One region of the Rhizobium sp. WYCCWR 11152 genome, then DNA from elsewhere that is predicted to be linked to it. Evidence: riboswitches for the same ligand, from Rfam matches in the RefSeq annotation. Region 1 holds a riboswitch; the other holds the start of a gene.
The links. Region 1 has a riboswitch for S-adenosylmethionine ahead of metA (homoserine O-succinyltransferase). Riboswitches for the same ligand answer to the same signal wherever they lie in the genome.
Positions count from the first base shown of each region.

Region 2: linked by a shared signal. The riboswitch ahead of G9X67_RS22845 (O-succinylhomoserine sulfhydrylase) and the one ahead of metA (homoserine O-succinyltransferase) in region 1 are both predicted to bind S-adenosylmethionine.

Region 1 is NZ_JABFCP010000020.1:308,529-315,622, forward strand. It holds gene metA (homoserine O-succinyltransferase) at 110-1,033, opposite strand; SAM riboswitch at 1,082-1,159, opposite strand; gene G9X67_RS28935 (ABC transporter ATP-binding protein/permease) at 1,274-3,163, shown strand; gene G9X67_RS28940 (DUF5666 domain-containing protein) at 3,235-3,864, opposite strand; gene G9X67_RS28945 (ABC-F family ATP-binding cassette domain-containing protein) at 3,985-5,802, opposite strand; gene G9X67_RS28950 (thiamine diphosphokinase) at 5,806-6,462, opposite strand; gene G9X67_RS28955 (MarR family winged helix-turn-helix transcriptional regulator) at 6,520-7,047, opposite strand.
Region 2 is NZ_JABFCP010000011.1:265,609-272,702, forward strand. It holds gene G9X67_RS22820 (glycosyltransferase family 2 protein) at 1-453, shown strand, start outside; gene G9X67_RS22825 (glycoside hydrolase family 26 protein) at 473-1,411, shown strand; gene G9X67_RS22830 (DUF995 domain-containing protein) at 1,430-1,939, shown strand; tRNA gene G9X67_RS22835 (tRNA-Gly) at 2,072-2,145, opposite strand; gene G9X67_RS22840 (2'-deoxycytidine 5'-triphosphate deaminase) at 2,205-3,299, opposite strand; SAM riboswitch at 3,372-3,450, shown strand; gene G9X67_RS22845 (O-succinylhomoserine sulfhydrylase) at 3,493-4,677, shown strand; gene apaG (Co2+/Mg2+ efflux protein ApaG) at 4,961-5,353, shown strand; gene G9X67_RS22855 (hypothetical protein) at 5,558-6,145, opposite strand; gene G9X67_RS22860 (Hsp33 family molecular chaperone) at 6,279-7,094, opposite strand, start outside.

The DNA.
Region 1 (7,094 bases):
TTCAGGACAGGAACCTGCCCGGATTTGCTTCGATCCGCAACCGGCGGATCAGAAAGAAAAGCCACAGCAGTGGTGCGGCGGCATCGGCTCCAGGCGTGATCGGCAACGGTCAGAGATCGCTGCCGATCTCTTCCACATCAAAGGGCGTCGTCTGGTAGATTTCGTTGATCCAGTTGCCGAACAAAAGATGCGCATGGCTGCGCCAGCGGTTCTGCGGCGCAAGCGCCGGATCGTTATGCGGGAAGTAATTGTGCGGCATCTTGATCGGCACGCCGGCATTGACGTCGCGGAAATACTCGTCGGAAAGCGACGTGGAATCATATTCGACGTGGTTGAACATGTAGAGCCGCCGGCCCCTCTTCTCATGCACGAGGCAGACGCCCATTTCGCTGGACTCCATCAGGATCTCCAGGCTTTCGGATTTCTCGATATCGGCGCGGCGCACTTCGGTCCAGCGCGACACCGGCACTTCGAAATTGTCGGAAAAGCCGTTGAGATAGATCGAGGAAGGCTTCAGGTTCCGGTGGCGGTAGACGCCGAAGGCCTTCTCTTTCAGCTCGTATTTCGGAACGCCGTGAAAATGATAGACTGCCGCCATCGCGCCCCAGCAGACGTTCATCGTCGAATGGACGTTCGTTTCCGTCCAGTCAAGAATCTCCTGCATCTCCGGCCAATAGGTGACATCCTCATAGGGCAAAAGCTCGATCGGCGCCCCGGTGATGATGAAGCCGTCGAACTTGCGGTGCTTTACTTCTTCCCAGGTCTGGTAGAAGGCAAGCAGATGGTCCTCGGACGTATTCTTCGCCTTGTGGCCGCCGATACGGATAAGCGACAGCTCCACCTGCAGCGGCGAGGCGCCGACGAGACGGGCCATCTGCAGTTCGGTCTTGATCTTGTTCGGCATGAGGTTGAGCAGCCCGATCTGCAACGGTCGGATATCCTGACGGATCGCCAACGTCTCGGTCATCACCCGCACACCCTCCTGAACCAGGGTTTCGAAGGCGGGCAGCGTATCGGGGATCTTGATGGGCATTGCGGTCACTCGATCAAAAACAAAAAACCGGCGGCGACAAAAATCGCTACCGGTCCGCACGCGGCCCTTTAGCGACTTTTTTAACGTGGCTGCAAGCCGGCCGGCCAAATCACCACGGAGGCCTTAATTAGACCCAGTCGGATTGCGAATCAACTGGCGAATACATGCAGGAGAGACTCATGCAAGCATCATCACACTTTAATGACTGATAGAATCTGTTGATAGACCGGTAACGCCACCATGTTATTTATAAGGGTATGGGCGATTTGGAAAAGCGTAATGGCAGATAAAATCGAGGGGAGGCCGGGCATCCGGAGGCAGGATAGGGTAGGGTATGATTTAAGCCTGACATATCGCCTCGGCGTCATGTTCTCAGCATTCTGGAATTCGGAAGTGCGTGGCAAGGTGCTGTTTCTGGCGACCGTGCTGATCCTCGTTATCCTGGCGACGTCCTACGGCCAGGTCATTTTGAACGAGTGGAATGCGCCCTTCTACGACTCGCTGGAGCGCCGCGACCTCGGCGAATTCTTCCACCAACTCGAAATCTTCGCGATGATCGCCGGCACACTGCTGCTGCTCAACGTGCTGCAGGCCTGGCTGAATCAGATGACGGCGCTCTATATGCGCGAAGGCTTGTCCCGCGATCTGGTTGACCAGTGGCTGAAGCGCAAGCGGGCGCTGCGGCTTGCCTCCAGCGGCCTGATCGGCGTCAATCCGGACCAGCGCCTGCACGAAGATTCCCGCAACCTCGCCGAAAGCACGACGGGATTGGTTCTCGGCCTGCTGCAGTCGACCATTCTTCTGGTGAGCTTCATCGGCGTGCTCTGGGAACTTTCCAGCGGCTTCATCTTCCGCATCAGCGGCCATAGCTTCTCCATTCCAGGCTACATGGTCTGGGCGGCGATTTTCTATGCCGCTTCCGCCTCGGTGCTGAGCCAGGTCGTCGGTCGGAAGCTGGTGAAGCTCAATGCCGACCGTTTTTCGAAAGAGGCCGAGCTTCGCTTCACGCTGATGCATGCCAATGAGAACATGCCGGCAATTACTGTTGCCCGCGGCGAGGAGAACGAACGCCGGCGCATCAACACCGACATCAGCTCGGTCCTGACAGTCGTCAAGCGGCTTGCCATGGCCAATACCAATCTCACCTGGGTTTCGGCCGGCTATGGCTGGCTGGTGATCGTCATCCCGATCATCGTTGCCGCCCCCGCCTATTTCTCTGGCGGCCTCACCCTCGGCCAGCTGATGATGTCGGTCGGTGCCTTCAACCAGGTCAACACGGCGCTGCGCTGGTATGTCTCCAATTTCGGCCCGATCGCCGAATGGCGCGCCACGCTGATGCGCGTCACCGATTTCCGCCAGGCGCTGGTCGAGATGGAAGAGGACTTCGACCTCAAGGACAGCATCGCCTATGAAAACGCCGCGCCCGACACGCTGACGTTGAAGGATGTGGTGATCGTCGCCAAGGTCGGCGAAGACATCGAGGAATGCGGCGGTTTTCGCCTGCGTGAAACCGATGTCGTGATCAAGGCCGGCGAAAAGATCATGATCAACGGCGATCACAGCGTCAATCGCAAGCTGCTCTTCCAGGCGATGGCCGGCCTCTGGCCGTGCGGCAGCGGCACGATAGGCCTGCCGCCAATCGACGACATGCTCTTCGTTCCGCAGGTTGCCTATGTTCCCGGCGGCACGCTGCGCGAGGCGCTGGCCTTTCCCGAACGTCCCGAAGCCTACGAGAAAGCCGCCGTCGAGGCGGCCCTCGACAAGGTTGGTCTCCATTCGCTGATCGCAAGGCTCGATACCCGCGCCCGCTGGGACAAGATGCTCGACGGCGACCAGCAGAAAGCGATCGGATTTGCCCGGCTGCTTCTCGTGCGCCCGCGCTGGATCATCTTCGACGAAGTGCTGGAAGGCATGGAGCCGGAATTACAGGAAACGATGGCCAAACTGCTCACCTCGATGCCCGAAAGCGGCATGATCTATATCGGCCGCTCCGAGGCCTATCTCGAGGCGCTGAGGCCGCGCGTGCTGCATCTGCAGGCGCTGCCTTCAGCATCCGAGGAGCCGCCTGCCGTCCAGACCGGCGCCAGCGCCAGTGCGGGCGCTGCCGCCGTGCCCGCGCCGGCGCTTTAATGCATGCCGCCCAAAAGTGTGGAGCGGTTTTGGGATGACGGCACGCATAAGACAAGGATTTGAGCCGCTGGTCACATCGGCGGTATGACGCCGTTGAGACCGACGGCGATCTGGCTGGCCGAGATGCTGCCATCCGCCGCCTTCTCGCCGGTGACGACGACGCCGGCGCCGGGCTTCAGATCATCCTTGGTCGCAGGCGCCAACGTCACGATCGGCGTGCCATCGGCAATCGAGATGGTCTTTTCCTTGCCCTGATAGGTCAGCGTGATCGTGTGGCCGTCGACGGATTTGACGGCGTTGCTGACAGTCGCGTTGGTCATCTGGCTGTTCGGCTGCGCATCCCAGGGACGGTTGCCCTCACCGGTTCCCTTCATCGACGCCGGAAAGATCAGCACCTCGATCGCCCCATCCGGGCCCGTGCCCTTCGGAAGCGAAGCGACGCCGACGAAATCGCCGGGTTTGATATCCTCGACCGAGGCTTGTCTGATGCCGCCGACCTTCCAGCCGGCTTTTAGCGCGACCGTCGCATCACTGCCCTCGCGCGTCTTGACGACGAGCGTATCGCCGCTGAGGCTTTCGATTGCGCCGCGAACACGAATGCGCTGGGCATCCTGCGCCTGTGCGGCTTGCGACAGGGCAAGCGCAACGAGGCTGCCGGCAGTAAGTGCTGTGAGAAAACGGGAATGAGGCTTGCGAGACATATGACTTTTCCTTGTCGCCATTGCGATCGGCAATATCCCCGGCTGCCGGACGGCACCTTATGCCGCAGGACGACACACTGACGAATCAAGGAAAAGTGAGCCTTCAGCCTCGAGAAAATCTCAGCCTTCCAGCTCTTCCCGCAGCATTTCGAGCTCCAGCCACTCCTCTTCCATGTCAGTCAGGCCGGCGCGCAGTTTTTCCATCTCCCCGGCAAGCCGGTTGAAGGCTGCGGGATCGCGCGTGAAAAGATTGGGATCTGCCATCAGCTGTTCGCGCTTGGCGATTTCGGCTTCGGTCTTCGCCATTTCCTTCGGCAGGTTTTCCAGTGCAAATTTCTGCTTGAAGGAGAGCTTGACCTTCGAGCTGCCTGACGCTGTTGCTTGCTGCGTCTTCGGCTTCTCCGCCGCCTTCTCGGCTCTCTTGCGCTCCTCGAGCGCGCCCTTGCGCTGTACAAGCATGTCCGAGTAGCCGCCGGCATATTCGATCCAGCGACCATCAGGCGCATCCGGCACGGCGGGTGCGATCGTCGAGGTCACGGTGCGGTCGAGGAAATCGCGGTCGTGGCTGACGAGAATGACGGTGCCGGGAAAACCGGCGACAATCTCCTGCAGGAGATCGAGCGTTTCGATATCGAGATCGTTGGTCGGCTCGTCGAGGATCAAGAGGTTCGTCGGGCGCGAAAGGATGCGCGCCAGCATCAGCCGGGCGCGTTCGCCGCCGGAGAGGTTTCTGATCGGCGTACGCGCCTGTTCCGGCTGGAACAGAAATTCCTTCATATAGCCGGTGACATGGCGCTGCTCGCCGTTGACGAGCAGGTTTTCGCCGCGCCCATCCGTCAGATAGTTGGCAAGCGTATCCTCGGGGTCGAGATCCTCGCGTTTCTGGTCGAGCGTCGCAATCTCCAGATTGGTGCCGAGCTTGACGATGCCGCTATCGGGCGAAAGCTGCCCGGTCAGCATCTTCAGCAGCGTCGTCTTGCCGGCGCCGTTCGGTCCGACGAGACCAATGCAGTCGCCGCGATGCACGCGGATCGAAAACGGCGTGACGATTACCCGCTCGCCGAAGCTCTTGGTGATCTTGTCGGCCTCGATCACCAGCTTGCCGGATTCCTGCGCGTCCGAAACCGTCGCCTGCACCGTGCCCTGCGGCCCCTTGTGGCCGCGATAGTTCGAGCGCATCGTCTGCAGCTCGCCGAGACGGCGCATGTTACGCTTGCGCCGCGCCGTGACGCCGTAGCGCAGCCAGTGCTCCTCACGCTCGATCGACTTGCCGAGCTTGTGCTGCTCCAGCTCCTCGGCCTCCAGCACCTGGTCGCGCCAGGCTTCGAAATGCGCAAAGCCTCTGTCGAGTCGCCGCGAGGTGCCGCGGTCGAGCCAGACGGTTGCCGTCGAGACCTTTTCGAGGAAACGCCGGTCATGCGAAATCAGCACCAAGGCGCTGCGTGTCTTCTGCAGCTCGCCTTCCAGCCATTCGATGGTCGGCAGGTCGAGATGGTTGGTCGGTTCGTCGAGCAGAAGAATGTCCGGCTCGGGTGCCATAACGCGGGCAAGGGCTGCGCGCCGCGATTCGCCACCGGACAGCATTCTGGGGTCTTCATCGCCGCTCAGCCCGAGATGCGACAGCAGATAGGTGACACGATAGGGGTCATCGCCTGGCCCGAGGCCGGCCTCGGCATAGGCCTGCACCGTGTTGAAGCCGGCAAAATCCGGCGCCTGTTCGAGATAACGCACCGTCGAGGAAGGATGGCGGAAGACCTCGCCGGACTGCGCCTCGACCAGGCCGGCGGCAATCTTCAGCAGCGTCGATTTTCCCGAGCCGTTGCGCCCGACGAGACAGATTTTGTCACCGGGCTCGATCTGCAGGCCAGCACCCGCCAGAAGCGGTGCACCGCCAAAGCTCAGGAAGATATCGTCGAGTTTCAGAATGGGAGGGGCCAAAAATCAGACTCCGGAAAGATCATAGGGCCGGGCGAGCACGATTGCCCGGCCGCTGCGGAGCGAAAAGCGAACCTTGCCTTCCGCAACATTGGAAATGGTGCGCGACGAGCCGAAAGGCAGGTGGAAATCCGTGAGCGGATAACGCGCATTTTCGATGGAAAGCCCTCTCAGCTCGCTGAATCCGGGTACGGAAAACAGGCTGCCCTTGGGAAGGTCCAGTTCGATCGTACCGGCAACCAGCGGCGCTGCCTCTTCCTTGCCCGAGGTCAGCAGCAGCTCGAAACCCTCTTCCGCCAGGCTGACGGCCGACAGCAGATGCTGAAGCGCGTGGTCGGAACGTTCACCGCCGAGCGCACCGGCGAGGATCAGCCGCCGCGCGCCCCGCGCGATTGCCTCCGCCACGGCGATTTCACCGTCCGTCGCCGCCTTCGCAGCCGGATAGGGCTGTTTCGGCACATCGGGAAATGCATCCGCGAGATCATCAGGCGTCGAATCGAAATCGCCGACCCAGAGCTCCGGCGTAATACCGAGTGCTGCCGCATGCCGCATGCCGCCATCGGCCGCAATGAAGCGGCTGTCTTCGATGGCATCGCGCAGGCGATCCGTCAGGCTGAGTTCGCCGCCGAGGAGAATGGTGAAGGTGGATTGGCTCATGGGCATTGCCCTTAGCGCAAACGAGGGGTCGAGGGGAAGGGCCGGCGAACGACGGCGTCTGCCTCAGCCCGGTGTATCCTTGTCGCGCGACAGGAAAACCGCCTCGTAGCCGCCGATGAAGCGCTCGAAAAGCGCTGCGAAGCGCTCGACATCTTCCTGCGGCCAGTCGGAAACGATTTCGGAAATGATCGCAAGCTTCTGCGCGACGATCTCGGCAAGCAGTTCCTGGCCGACCTCGGTCATGACGACGACGATCCGCCGCGCATCGGCCTGCGAGGCCTCGCGGCGCAGCACGTTGCGCCCGACCATGTCGGCCACCACCCGGCTTGCCCGTGACGGATCGATGCGCAGCATCTCCGCGATCATGCCGACCGTGACCTCGCCGGCAGGCTGCGCCCTGCGCACGGCATCGAGCACGTCGAGATGCGAAAGCTCGAGGCCTGGTGCAGCACTTTGGATCGCCAGCCGGCCGATCAGCCGCCGCCCGGTCATCAGCCGCATGCGCGCCATGCTCCGGCCGATACGCGGCACGTTTTCACGATCCGGCTCGGCCGGCTCCACAGAAGGGGTCTTGGTCAGGACGTCGCTCATCACAGGACCATAACAGAGCCGATTCAAAAATTGAATATGCCGATGTC
Region 2 (7,094 bases), on a different contig from region 1:
GTGCTGGCGCTCATGGCGGTATTGCCTGCCCTGGCAATCGGCGATGCCGGCGCCTCCAAGGGTGGCTACTTCTTTACCATCCTGAACGCCGCAATCTACTGCGCGCTGCTGTTGGTCATCGTCGGGCGCCATTCGAAGGAAAATACGGTTGCGGCGGCCCCGCGTTTCTACCGTCCGGCGATGGCGACCGTGCTTCTTGCGCTTGTCGCGTTGCCGGGCGCTGCAACCATCATGCGCGGAAAGGATGCGACCGAGGCACTCGCCTGGGGCAGCGGCCGCCTTCAGCTGTTCGAAGAGCGCTACGCCGCCTCCGGTGCAGGCCGGGGCGGGACCGCCCTGCGCACGATCTTCTTCAAACCACGATGGATTTCCGATCCGGAGGAGATCCAACTGAGAACGGATGCCGCTCACCCGGATGTGCGGCCGAGCGTGGAGGAAATACACAATGCATAGCCCATCCAAAATAGCCCTGTTGTCGTTAACCGGCCTGTTGCTGTCGGGAGTCGCGGTCCTGCCTACCGCTCTGGGCAGTTCTGCCGAAGGGCAGCCGCTTGCAATGACGATATCGTCCATTGCGCCGCCGACCAAAATGCCGGTCGTCACGAAGGAGTCGATCACGTTCGGCGCCTATGATCCGCACGGAGATTTAGGCGCCTCGCCCGATTCGAAGATCGAACACCTCTTCCTGCCCTGGGAAGATGTCGATCTGCGCACGCTCGTCCTCGCCGACGATTATGCGCAAGCGCGTGGCCGCACCCTGCTGATCTCGGTCGAGCCCTGGACCTGGTCGACCGGTTCGCGCCAAACCTCGCAGGAACTGCTGCACAGCATCCTCAACGGTTCGCGCGATGCGAACATGGCCGCCGTCTGCTCGACTGCTGCCAAGCTGAAAAGTCCGGTCATCATTCGCTGGGGACAGGAAATGGACGAAACCGACAGCCAGTTCTCCTGGTCGCATTGGCAGGGCGACGATTATGCCAAGGCCTATCGCCGGATGGTGGAGGTCTGCAAGGTCCACCTGAAGACGGCCAAATACATGTGGTCACCGAAGGGCAATGAGGGGCTTCAAGCCTTTTATCCCGGCAACGATGTCGTCGATCTCATCGGGCTCTCGGTCTTTGGCCTGGAGCAATACGACAGAGACAAGACTGGCCGTGACCAGACGTTTGCCGAACACCTTGCGCCCGGATACGCCCGTGTCGCTGGTTACGGCAAGCCCATCATGGTTGCCGAACTCGGCTACGAAGGCGGCGATTCCTTCGTGCGAAACTGGGCTGAGAGCGTAACGAAACGCTATCCCCAGTTCCCGGCGCTCAGCGCCGTTATCTACTTCAACGACCGTGAAGTCTATCCGTGGCCGGACGGCTATGGCCGCCCCGACTGGCGGGTCGTCCGCCAAAGCATCAATTGAACAAGAAGGAACCTGAACATGTCCATGCTTCAAAAAATGTTCCTGGCCGCGGCCCTGACCAGCGGTATCGCCACGGCCGCGTCCGCTGCCGGAACCAATGAGCCTGCGGGGATCGAGACCGCAAAGCCGATGAGCAGCGCGGAAATCTATCGGCTCTACAACCAGAATTCCTGGATGTGGAAAGCCGGCGCCGGCTACTTCTCCGCAAAGGCGCGTCGCTTTACCGCCTGGTCGCGGGAAAATGGCTCGCCGTCCTTCGGCACGGGCCGCTGGTTCATCACGGAGTCGGGGAAACTCTGCTTCAACGCCGACTGGCACGCCAAGACCGGAACGGCGACGGCAATCACCTGCTTCAGCCACCGCAAGAAGGGCGGCCTGATCTATCAGAAACGCGAACCGGACGGTGAATGGTACGTTTTCAAGAGCGCACCGGCACAAGCCACCGACGAATTCGCAAAGCTTCGCCACGGCGACTACGTGAGGTCTCAATTGGGGAGGATTGAGACGAGCGTCAGTAAGACCAAATAAAGGCGAAGCTAGGGGTTGCGCGCGGCCGAGGCGCCATCTGTATCCTTGTAGGAGCCGATGCCTGCGCGCAACCCTTTTCATAAAAGATTGCGAAGCGCCTTCAAAAGGCGGCGAACGGACGGCCGGGGCAGCTGGAGCGGGTGAAGGGAATCGAACCCTCGTATTCAGCTTGGGAAGCTGCTGCTCTACCATTGAGCTACACCCGCGATGATGCGAGATTTCCAACAGATGGGGGCCGCTGTCAAGTCGCGCCGGGTGCAACGCTTCAGATGCGGAAGTGTTTCGAGAGTTTCAGGCCCTGGGCCTGGTAGTTGGAGCCGAGGCCGGAGCCGTAGAGGCTGGCGGGCTTTTCCTGCATATGTTCGTAGACGAGGCGGCCGACGATCTGGCCGTCTTCGAGGATGAAGGGCACTTCGTGGCTGCGCACTTCGAGCACCGCGCGGCTGCCGCGTCCGCCGGCAGGCGCATGGCCGAAGCCCGGATCGAAGAAGCCGGCATAATGGACGCGGAATTCGCCGACCAGCGGATCGAAGGGGGTCATCTCGGCTGCGTAATCCGGCGGCACATGCACGGCCTCGCGCGAGACGAGGATATAGAACTCATCGGGATCGAGGATCAGCTCGTTACGGCCGCGGCTGTGGAGCGGTTCCCAGAAATCGAAGAGGTCGTGCTCGGCCTTCTTGTCGACGTCGACGACGGCAGTGTGATGTTTGCCGCGATAGCCGATCAGGCCGTCCTTGTCTCCGGCGAGGTCGATCGACAGGGCAATGCCGCCGCCGGAAACATTGGGCAGCTTGCTGGCAACCAGCGTCTCGCTTTCATGCAGCTTCAAAAGTTCCGGCTCGCCGAGCAGGGCCTGGCCGACGCGGAAACGGATCTGCGACAGGCGTGAGCCGCGGCGCACGACGATCGGGAAGGTGCGCGGGCTGATTTCGAGATAGAGCGGGCCGGAATAGCCTGATGGAATCTTGTCGAATTCCTGGGCGTAATCGGTGATGACGCGGGTGAAGATATCGAGGCGCCCGGTCGAGCTCTTCGGGTTGGCCGATGCCGACATCTCGGCCGGCAGCGCTAAGCTCTCCATCAACGGCACGATATAGACGCAGCCGGTTTCAAGCACCGCGCCTTCGGAGAGGTCGATCACATGCAGGCTCAGCCGGTCGAGCTTGTCGGATACCAGATGCGAGGGGCCGGGCATGAAGCTGGCGCGCACGCGAAAAGCCTTGCCGCCCAAGCGCAGGTCGAGGCTTGCCGGCTGGATCTGGTCGCGGTCCAGCTCCCGCTCGGAGATCAGACGCCCCGTTTCGAACAGCGCGGAGATCGCGCGATCCGCCAGAATTCCCGTTTCGCGAGCCATCATGCCTCATCCATCATTTGCGCCGACAAAACCAAACTCGGGGAATTGACGCAAGCAGCTAACAGCAGTATTGCAGAATTATCCCGTGGTGATTTGGCCGGTCGGCTTGCAGCCACGTTAAATAAGTGGCTAAAAAGACCGGGTTGAAACCGGTCTGCTTTTGCGACCGGTTTTTTTGTTATGTGAAGGTGATGGCATGAGCAAGACCTGGCGCCCGGCAACCCAACTCGTCCACGGTGGCACGCTGCGTTCGCAATATGGCGAGACGTCCGAGGCAATCTATCTCACCCAAGGCTTCGTCTACGAGACGTCGGAGGCGGCCGAAGCCCGCTTCAAGGGCGAGACGGAGGGCTTCATCTACGCCCGCTACGGCAGCCCGACCAACGACATGTTCGAAAAGCGCATGTGCATGCTGGAAGGCGCCGAAGACGCCCGCGCCACCGCTTCCGGCATGGCCGCCGTCACCGCGGCGATCCTCTGCCAGCTAAAGGCCGGCGATCATATCGTCGCCGCGCGTGCCCTGTTCGGCTCCTGCCGCTGGGTCGTCGAGACGCTGGCGCCGAAATACGGCATTGACTGCACGCTGATCGACGGCCGGGATCTGGCGAACTGGGAAAAGGCGATCACGCCGAAGACCAAGGTGTTCTTCCTGGAAAGCCCGACCAATCCGACGCTCGAAGTGATCGATATCGCAGGCGTTGCCAAGCTCGCCAACCAGATCGGCGCCAAGGTCGTCGTCGACAACGTTTTCGCGACACCGCTCTTCCAGAAGCCCTTGGAGCTCGGCGCCCATATCGTCGTCTATTCCGCCACCAAGCATATTGACGGACAGGGCCGCTGCCTCGGCGGCGTCGTCCTTTCCGACAAGGAATGGATCGACGAGAACCTGCACGACTATTTCCGCCATACCGGCCCGGCCATGTCGCCGTTCAATGCCTGGACGCTGCTGAAGGGCATCGAGACGCTGCCGCTGCGTGTGCGCCAGCAGACCGAGAATGCGGCGAAGATCGCCGATTTCCTGGCCGAGCAAGGCAAGGTCGCCAAGGTCATCTATCCCGGCCGCAAGGACCATCCGCAGGCCGATATCATCGCCAAGCAGATGACCGGCGGCTCGACGCTGGTCGCCTTCGAGCTGAAGGGCGGCAAGGATGCGGCCTTCGCGCTGCAGAACGCGCTCGAGATCATCAAGATCTCCAACAATCTCGGCGACAGCAAGAGCCTGATCACCCATCCGGCAACGACGACGCACAAGAACCTGACCGAAGAGGCACGCGCCGAACTCGGCATTTCTCCGGGTACGGTCCGCCTTTCGGCCGGCATCGAGGATACCGACGACCTGATCGAGGATTTCGCGAAGGCGCTTGCCAAGGTCTCGGCCTGATCGACAGTCATGACGGCCGGACCCCACCCGGGTTCGGCCGGATCTCACCAAGGTGAGGCCGTGCCGGACCTCACTGGGTGAGGCCGGATCTCACCAAGGTGAGACCGGGGGGAACAAGTTCGCTCGCCGCGGCGTTCCGAAACGGAATTAACACTGACAATTAGGCTTAACGATCGAAAACCCCTCGGATCACAGCCATTTCAGCGATGATAATTGTTCCGTTTCTTGACGGACAGGGCCTCTTATAAGATACGGGTAACATATCTTGACTAAGGTGCAAGGCATGTATCGCGCCCTCACAAGAGAGATCGAAGTAGTCGTCGAGCCGTTCTATCTGGAGGAGCAATCCGATCCGGAAGACGACCGCTATGTCTGGGGTTACCGGATTGTCATCAGCAACAATTCCGGCATAGCCGTTCGGCTGGTCAACCGTTACTGGAACATCACCGACCAGAACGGCCAGGTGGACGAGGTGACCGGCCCCGGCGTCGTCGGCGAGCAGCCGCGGCTCAGCCCCGGCGACACCTACGAATATTCCTCCGGCTGCCCGCTCGACACACCCTCAGGGCTGATGTTCGGCCATTACCAGATGGAAACGGACGACGGCGAGATGTTCGATGTCGACATCCCCGCCTTCTCGCTGGACTCCCCGGGGCTGCTGCGGGTGCTTAACTAAACGCATGATCCCAAAATCGAGCGCGGGTTGAAGGCGGCAGAAGGCCTAAGCGCGTCCTATCGGGCGCAAGGGATCCAGACGTCATTTTCATCAGTCATCTACTAAAGCGCGTCGCGATCCTTCAGATTCGCGTACCGCACTTTAGGTCTTTGTTTTTCGCATGTCTTTGCAGCAAAACCGCTGCACACTTTGGCGAGACATGCTTTAAAGGTCAAAAGGATCCGAGGCCTGAGTACCTGGCTTTGCTTCAAATGGATCTTTTGATTGTGGCGGTGCCGGCTGTTGGGCAACGGCAGCATTTACCGCTTTTTGGCAGGCGAGCATCTCGTCGGTTGCCTTGACGGAATTTTTTAAACTCAGGGCAACAATCTCTTTTCCATTAAAGGTCGCGCGAAAGCTCAATTTACGAGCGAACTCGGCAACCAAGCTCGAATCCTTGAAGTCGATCCATAATGCCTTAAAGCCATCAAGGTCCACGGCGCTCGCATCAACCGTCCACTTTGAGCGATCTAAATAAAATTCAAGGGGATACTGCTTGCCGTCTTCCAAGGATTTCCAGTTTACATTTCCGATCAGAATGTAAAAAGGACTTTCCTTTTTGACATAATTGAAGCCAAGACGAAAAACCGTGCCGTCTTCAAAGGAAGTCAGAACAAAGCAGCCGTTGCCTAGAGTCTTGTCGACGACCACTTTCCAGCCGCCGACTTCTTTCCATTGGACTGTCTCGTCATCAGCCAAGCTCAATCGTGGCATCGCAGCTATGAGTGCGAGTACAAAAAACAAAAGTCGCATCAACGCCCCATCCCGCTTTCTTAGGCCAGAACCAATGAAACAGAATAGGTGCACAGTGACTACGCAAAGTCGAGTCACCGTGCTGTATCATCGCTAATCTTTTATTGTTCGCTGTGTGTGTCCTTAACCGCGCCTATTCAGCCGGCTGAAGTTCGGCCGGCTCGAAGCGATAGGTGGTCGAGCAGAATTCGCAGGTGACGGCGATTTCGCCATCTTCCTGGCTGGCTTCGATCTCCTCGGCCGAAAAGCCCTTCAGCACGCCCTTGATCTTGTCGCGCGAGCAGCTGCAGCGGTCGAAGACGGCGCGCGGTTCGTAGACGCGCACGCCTCGCTCGTGGAACAGGCGGAACAGCAGCCGCTCGGTACCAACCAGGGGGTCGGTCAGTTCATCGGCGTCGATGGTCTCGACCAGCGAACGTGCTTCGAGCCAGGCATCGTCCTCGCCATGCGGGCGGCTGCCGGTGTCGCCGTCGCCGCCGTGGAGATCCGGCTGGCGCATGCGCTCCGGCGCTTCCGGCAGGAACTGGGCAACGAGGCCGCCTGCCCGCCAGCGATGGCGCGGCTTTCCCGCATCGTCACGGTCGAAGAGTTCGGCCGCGGCGAGACGGACGCGCGTCGGGATCTGCTCCGATTGGCGGAAATAGACGCCGGCAATTTCTTCCAGCGTGGTGCCGTCGAGCGGAACGATGCCCTGGTAGGGCTGGCTGAACTTGCCCTGGTCGATGGTGAAGGCGAGAATGCCCTTGCCGAGCAATTGCTCAGGCTCGGTTTCGCCTGACTCGACGGCCTTGTTGAGCAGCGCCTGATCGAAACGGGCATAGGCGCGGACATTTTCCGGCGTCGAGAAATCGGCGACGAGAAGATCGACCGGGCCGTCGCCCTTGGTCTGCACCGTGAACTTGCCGTCGAACTTCAGCGACGTGCCGAGCAGCACCGTCAGCACGACGAC